DNA from 2 places in the Paenibacillus sp. lzh-N1 genome. Region 1 is predicted to be linked to the other one. Evidence: riboswitches for the same ligand, from Rfam matches in the RefSeq annotation. Region 1 holds a riboswitch; the other holds the start of a gene.
What was found. Region 1 has a riboswitch for S-adenosylmethionine ahead of C0638_RS12950 (methionine ABC transporter ATP-binding protein). Riboswitches for the same ligand answer to the same signal wherever they lie in the genome.
Positions count from the first base shown of each region.

Region 2: it holds a riboswitch for S-adenosylmethionine, as region 1 does, so the genes downstream of both, metA (homoserine O-acetyltransferase MetA) here and C0638_RS12950 (methionine ABC transporter ATP-binding protein) in region 1, are expected to answer to the same signal.

Region 1 is NZ_CP025696.1:2,851,210-2,854,631, reverse strand. It holds gene C0638_RS12960 (MetQ/NlpA family ABC transporter substrate-binding protein) at 1-40, opposite strand, end outside; gene C0638_RS12955 (methionine ABC transporter permease) at 115-783, opposite strand; gene C0638_RS12950 (methionine ABC transporter ATP-binding protein) at 770-1,801, opposite strand; SAM riboswitch class I at 1,938-2,076, opposite strand; gene C0638_RS12945 (Cthe_2314 family HEPN domain-containing protein) at 2,205-2,924, opposite strand; gene C0638_RS12940 (UbiD family decarboxylase) at 2,979-3,422, opposite strand, start outside.
Region 2 is NZ_CP025696.1:86,605-90,026, forward strand. It holds gene C0638_RS00420 (PLP-dependent transferase) at 1-467, opposite strand, end outside; gene metA (homoserine O-acetyltransferase MetA) at 592-1,509, opposite strand; SAM riboswitch class I at 1,626-1,752, opposite strand; gene corA (magnesium/cobalt transporter CorA) at 2,303-3,238, shown strand; gene C0638_RS00435 (HRDC domain-containing protein) at 3,397-3,422, opposite strand, start outside.

The sequences.
Region 1 (3,422 bases):
TTAATGTCAAGCTCAATACAGCCAATACCCATTTCTTCATGTTGTTACCCCTCCAATAATTTGTAATATTCAGGATCAGACGTCCTGATCAATAAGGATATCTATATGTTTTCCCTATTTCCGAGTATAATGCCGCACAAGGCGATCTCCTGCCATTTGCAGCAATTGTACCAATACGACCATCAGTACGACTGCAACGATCATTACTGCCGTTTCGTAACGATAATAGCCGTAGTTGATTGCCAGCGTACCCAGCCCACCGCCCCCGATCATACCGGACATTGCCGTGTACGATACGAGTGTAACGACGGTAATGGTTAATGCGGCAAGCAGGCCCGGAAGTGCCTCACGCAACAGCACACGCCGGATAATTTGTCCTGTCGAGGCTCCCATCGCTTGTGCAGCCTCAATGACACCTTTGTCCACTTCACGCAGAGACGTTTCGACAAGACGTGCAAAGAAAGGGGCAGCCCCGATAACCAATGGCGGAATGGTTCCCAGCACTCCGGTCGAGGTACCTACCAACGATCGTGTAAAAGGAATAAGTGCAACGATCAAAATGATAAATGGTACGGAACGCAAAATATTAACGATGAAGGATAATACAATGTATATCACCTTCATCAGAGTCAACGAGGAGCGGCTCGCCAGAAACAACAATATACCGAGCGGCAAACCAATAACGAGGGTGAACAATGCAGATGCCCCGAGCATCTGAAGGGTTTCCAGAGTAGAATTCCCCAGCTCTTCCCAACTCACTTGCGAAAAATCAAGTTCGCTCATTGTCAATCACCTCCACATCAAGTCCTTGTCCAGATACTTCGCGCAGCGTATGCTCTATATCTGAATGGTTTCCTTCAAAACGAACGATCAGCTGTCCATACGGTACATTTTTAATCGTAGAGATGGTTCCCTGCAAGATTGCAAAATCAACACCCGTACTTCGAGCCGTACGCGACAGAATCGCATCATAAGTTTTACTGCCCAAGAAGGAGATACGTACCACCTGTGCCGATTCCCCGCTACCTGCAGCTGCAATCGCTGCTTGTAACTCCTCGGGATGTTCTGCCTCCCGCTGGATAAAGTCCTTAGTTACCTGATGCTGTGGCTTCAAAAACACTTCCGCCACCGGACCTTGCTCCACGATATCGCCCTGATGAATGACGCCAACTCGATCACAAATGCTTTGAATGACATGCATCTCATGAGTAATCAATACGATGGTCAAATTAAAACGTTGATTAATATCCAACAGCAATTTCAGGATAGACCCTGTCGTCTGCGGATCAAGCGCAGACGTCGCTTCGTCACACAGCAACACATGCGGATCACTAGCCAGTGCCCGTGCAATTCCTACCCGCTGCTTCTGTCCACCCGAGAGCTGTGACGGATATTTTCCACTGTGTTCTTTGAGCCCCACTAGTTCCAGCAGCTCGCGAACTTTCTTGTCCATCTCCTGCTTAGGGGTATTTACCAGACGCAATGGAAATGCAATGTTGTCATACACTGTCGCTGAAGACAACAAATTAAAATGTTGAAAAATCATTCCGATTTTTCGACGTTGCTTCTGTAACTGGGATTGACTCACAGTGACAAGATTAACCCCATCTACCCATACTTCGCCTGAAGTAGGGCGCTCCAATAAATTAATACAGCGGATCAACGTACTTTTGCCCGCCCCGGAATGACCAATCACCCCGAATATTTCTCCACGCTTTATAGAAAGATTCAACCCGGACAACGCATTAACGCGTCGGTTGCCTTTACCATAATGCTTGGTTAATTGCTTAAGCTCTATCAACGTGCTGCGACCCCCTTCACTTCTTCCTTACCCTTTTAACCAGTTGTCATCTCTCAGGATTGTATAAAATCGCTATTTATTTATACAAAAAAGAGCCCCTTTCACAGAATGAAAAGGGCCCCACCTTGCGAACCTTTTCTCATCTGCCAAAATCGCTATAACTCTAGCGGTTTTGTAGGAATTAGCACCATATGTTCCCTCCCGGTGCATTACACCGGGAAAGAACGGGTTGCCGGGCTTCATCGGGCCAGTCCCTCCACCTCTCTGGATAAGAAAATATGTTAAACTCCAGCTTTAGCTGTCCGTTTAGTTTATATAAAAAAATAATTCAAGCATTTTTCTGAAACTAGGTTTCAGTATAGATAGTTTACATTGCTTTGTCAAAGGATATTTTCTGTCATAATTATGGGCGCACTGCCCGGTTCTCCCATTGTTTCGCAGTATAAGAAAATGCGTTTGATAGCGACCGGCATACCATTTCCAAGCCCTGCTGCAAATCTTCCAGATGGTGATCGAGGTCCTCCAGTTGGATTTTGCCATACAAAGCACGGTGACGTTGCCAGAGATCATCCTGCATTTCCGTGTTCATATAGTGTATCTCCGTATTTCGCCGCTTACGCAGGCGATTGATGGCATCGTTATATGTGTCCTTGATATCAATTAAATTATCAGTCAATATAGGATGCATTTTGAGATACTTCAGCTGTCGCAACACAGTAAAATACGAATAATGCGCCTTATACTGCCCTGTTTTTAAATCATATAGGTCATTCATCCAGTTACCCAACTTATCCAAAATAGAGAATACCCGCACAAACCCATCCTTATAAAAGAATACGTACAAGGCATAATCGGATTTTTCATCCTTGCTCATATCTTCAGCGTATCCGGCTTTTACTTTCATACGAAAAAAGGCGGCAGCATGATGGCTCTGCTCCAGTTCATCCAATGACGACATTAGACCACGCGTCAAAATATCCGCCTTCCGAAAGTCATGAGTCGGATCACCACTGACCTGGATTTGTCGTTCCAGCAAATGTAACATGTCTGACATGCTATTCATGGCATCCAGCAGGAAACCATTATTTACACGCGGGGGCTCGCCCAACAGCTTGCGTATCATGCTTCACGCCTCCTTCATATCTGTAAAATCCGGCTGTTAAGATGCTTTAAGGCGTCAAGCGAAATAACTGGTCCACCGTTGATCTACAAGCTTAACAATATCCTCACGCGGCAGGACCTCATCAGGGTAGCCCGGCTTCATACGTGCATCCACCACAATCGGCAGCTTATAGTTCAGGTGATGTAAACGCACTTCGCTGTCAGCGTACATATCTGTAGCCGGGTTAAAGCGTGTGAATACCGTCCACAGGAACGAAGCTTGGGAGCGAACAACTTCTTTGGCATCGTCCACGATAAAGACAAGTGGCCACTCTTGCTCACCCGCAGCTAATCGCTCCAATACACGCGCAGCGAGTTCAGGCTCCTGCTCAAAGGACGAGCCGGATACAACGAGGCATCCTCCACAATAGGGTTCGATGTCACGAATTCCCGGCAGATCGCCCCCTTCATAAACGCGAGGCAATTCACGCACAGGCTCGCCTACTCCCATCAAAATCGC
Region 2 (3,422 bases), 2.8 Mb from region 1:
GTTATCATCATTAACGGGTTTGTAGGCGTTTCTATGAATACAGCTTTGGTATTCGGTCGACATGACTGTTGGAGTGCTTCAAGATCGTTTGTATCCACATAGCTTGCGGTCACACCAAATTTGGATAAAATACGCTCTAGCAAACGATAGGTCCCGCCATAAAGATCCAGCGATACAATGAGGTGGTCTCCCTGTCCAAACAATGCAAATACAGTTTGCAGCGCTGCCATACCTGAGCTGCAAGCAAAGCCTGCATCACCAGATTCAAGTGCAGCAGCAGCCTCTTCCAGTACCTTTCGCGTGGGATTAATCGTCCGAATGTAATCAAACCCAGTGCTTTGGCCCAGACGGGGATGGCGGAACGCCGTAGATTGGTAAATCGGGTAATTAACAGCCCCAGTTACTGGCTCCTCAATTGAACCAATTTGTGCCAATCTGCTTTCGATTTTCCACTGTTTCTCACTCATATGAATCCTCCTGTTCACTTCCATAGTAGGTGCTATAACATATGCTGCAAAAATGGATGTCCAAGACTATACTGCTGCGCTACTGCAAGGTGTTACTGTATAAGGGTAAACGACAAGCCCCTTTTTAAATCTGAGGTCCGATATCATAAGGTGTTTCTTGGTATACATAATAGTTAAGCCAATTTGAAAACAATAAATTAGCATGAGCTCGCCAGATAGAGGGTGGTATGCGTTCAGGATCATCGTTAGGAAAATAATTTTTGGGGACGTCAATATCCAGTCCTTTGGCCACATCGCGGTCGTATTCCCATTTAAGTGAAAGCGGGTCATATTCAGAATGCCCTGTTACAAAAATTTGTTTACCGTCAAGTGTGGCTACCAGGTATACTCCAGCTTCCTCGGATTCGGATAAGACTTCTAATTCGGCAATATGATCAATATCTTCCCGCCGAACTTCTGTATGTCTGGAGTGAGGAGCATAAAACAGTTCATCAAAGCCGCGTAGCAATTTCACTTTAGGTTTAATCACGGTGTGTGGAAATACGCCAAAGCATTTGGTGTCGAGCCCGTATTTAGGGACATCGAAATGATGGTATAAGCCTGCCTGTGAGGCCCAACAGATATGCATGGTCGAAGTTACATTCGTTTTCGTCCATTCAAAGATTTGCCGGATCTCCTCCCAGTAGTTCACATCCTCAAACTCAAGCTGTTCAACCGGTGCTCCTGTAATGACCATGCCGTCAAAACGACTGTTCTTGATCTCATCAAACGTTTTATAGAACATGTTCAAATATTCTTGCGATGTATTTTTGGATACATGAGACTTCATATGCACCAGCGTAACGTCCACTTGCAACGGCGTATTGCCGACCAAGCGTAACAGTTGGGTTTCCGTCGTTTCCTTGGTAGGCATTAAATTCAAAATGGCGATACGCAACGGACGAATATCCTGATGATAAGCCAAGCTTTCATCCATTACGAAAATATTTTCGCCCTCCAGCACTTCCTTGGCAGGCAGCGTGTCTGGGATTTTAATCGGCATGTAAACTCACTCCTTGATCGGTAAGTTGTGCGAAAATCGTCTGGTAGAGATGCCAGCATATAATAAAAAGACCTTTCTCAGTTAGAGAAAGGTCATATTTGTATCCATATGCGCCTCTCTCATCTGTCAGGGCTACGCTTTTTTGTACAAAGCGCGAGTCCTGCAAGAATTAGCACCGTGCGATAAAAATCGCCGGTTGCCGGGTATCATCGGGCTAGTCCCTCCACCTGCTCTTGATAAGATTTCGCTATATTCATTTTGGGTTCACAAAGTTCTTGTTGTTCACTTTAATGCATCGGCTGGGCTTCGTCAAGATGGACTTGTAAATTTGTGCCCTGCATTCACATTTTGTCTACCTTTTCCATAGGTTAAATCATATCCTCCCTGTCGCAGAAGCTCATATGACTGCTGTTGATTTTGCCCATGATTTTGCGCTTGAAAGGCCGTAGGCCGAGCGTTATACTATACAAGTGCTAATAGGCAAAAATATGGTGCAGCAGTGTAGATTAGAGTGTTTTCTGCGATACTGTGGCAACCTAAAAAAAGAACATTTGTGAGGTGAATCCGGAATGGAAGGCGACCCGAGTCCGAATAGGCGGCGATCCCTGAACAACAGCATAGGAATGACTTCAGCTTGCCGAAAGACGGGACGCCAGGCTCCGTATGCTCCAAAAGCCTTCTGCTTTTGATGGTATGCACGCTTACCCGAACCGGCTAACTGGCTAACTGAGTCCATTCCTTATGCTTAAGGTAAACGTATTTCCGTTACGACGGAGCATAAGGAGTGACATATATGAAAATCCGTTTGGTTAACAACGGGGTTTTTACCCCTGTCGAAGAAATTGAAATGGCGCTCACTGCACCGGCAGAAGGCTTTTATTGGATTGATGCCGATGTCGAGGATCTGACAGTGCTCCAGCCCTTATTTTCTATGCATGATCTTGCAGTAGAGGACTGTTTAAGTGAAGAAGAACAGCGTCCAAAGATTGAAATTTATGAAAGCCATTATTTTATCGTTGTAAATAGTATTCGTTTTGATGATGAAGAAATATTTTTGCGTGCTTTGAACATTTTTCTCGGCCGCCATTTTATCATTACGGTGACCAAGCAGAAAATCAATGAGCTTCGTACTCTCAAGCCTATGCTGTGGGAGCAGGAAGTCAGCCAGCCTGACCGTTTTATGTATCTGTTGGTCGACTTGATCGTTGACAACTATTTTCTGGTTGGTGACCGGATTGAGGTTCGTATTGAAAAGCTGGAAGAAGACATTCTAATGCATACGAAAAAGTCGCACTTGAACGAAATCATCGGCTTGCGCAGTGAGATTTTATGGCTAAAAAAAGTGCTCGGCCCGCAAAAGGAAGTCATCAATACCCTGAACAAACGGGATTTGCGACTTATCGACGATCAACTACAAAAATATTTTAGCGACATTTATGAAAATGCTGTGAAAATTTCGGAGACTTTCGAAACTTATCGCGACTTGATGGGGAACCTTAGAGAAGCTTATCAGTCAAGTATCGCCAACCGTGCTAATGAAATCATGCGTGTGTTTACCGCCATTACAACCGTATTTATGCCGTTGACGGTCATTACCGGAATATATGGGATGAACTTTGATAATATGCCTGAGCTTCATACACGTTATGGTTATTTTGTCGTCATTGGGATTATGGTGGCACTAGGTGTCAGTATGTTCTGTATTTTCCGCAAGAAGGACTGGGTTTGAAAAGAAGAGAGTAAACCAAAACTACCAAGCTGGGTGTTTATTCCGATTTTTCAAACTTGGTCATCAAAAGCAGCAGCTGATTCCTATGAGGAACTCGCTGCTGCTTTTTTTATATTGCACCTTATTTGTACTTTAGGGCACTTCCAATCGTCTCTATATTATCCAACATGTTGGTCAGGTACCT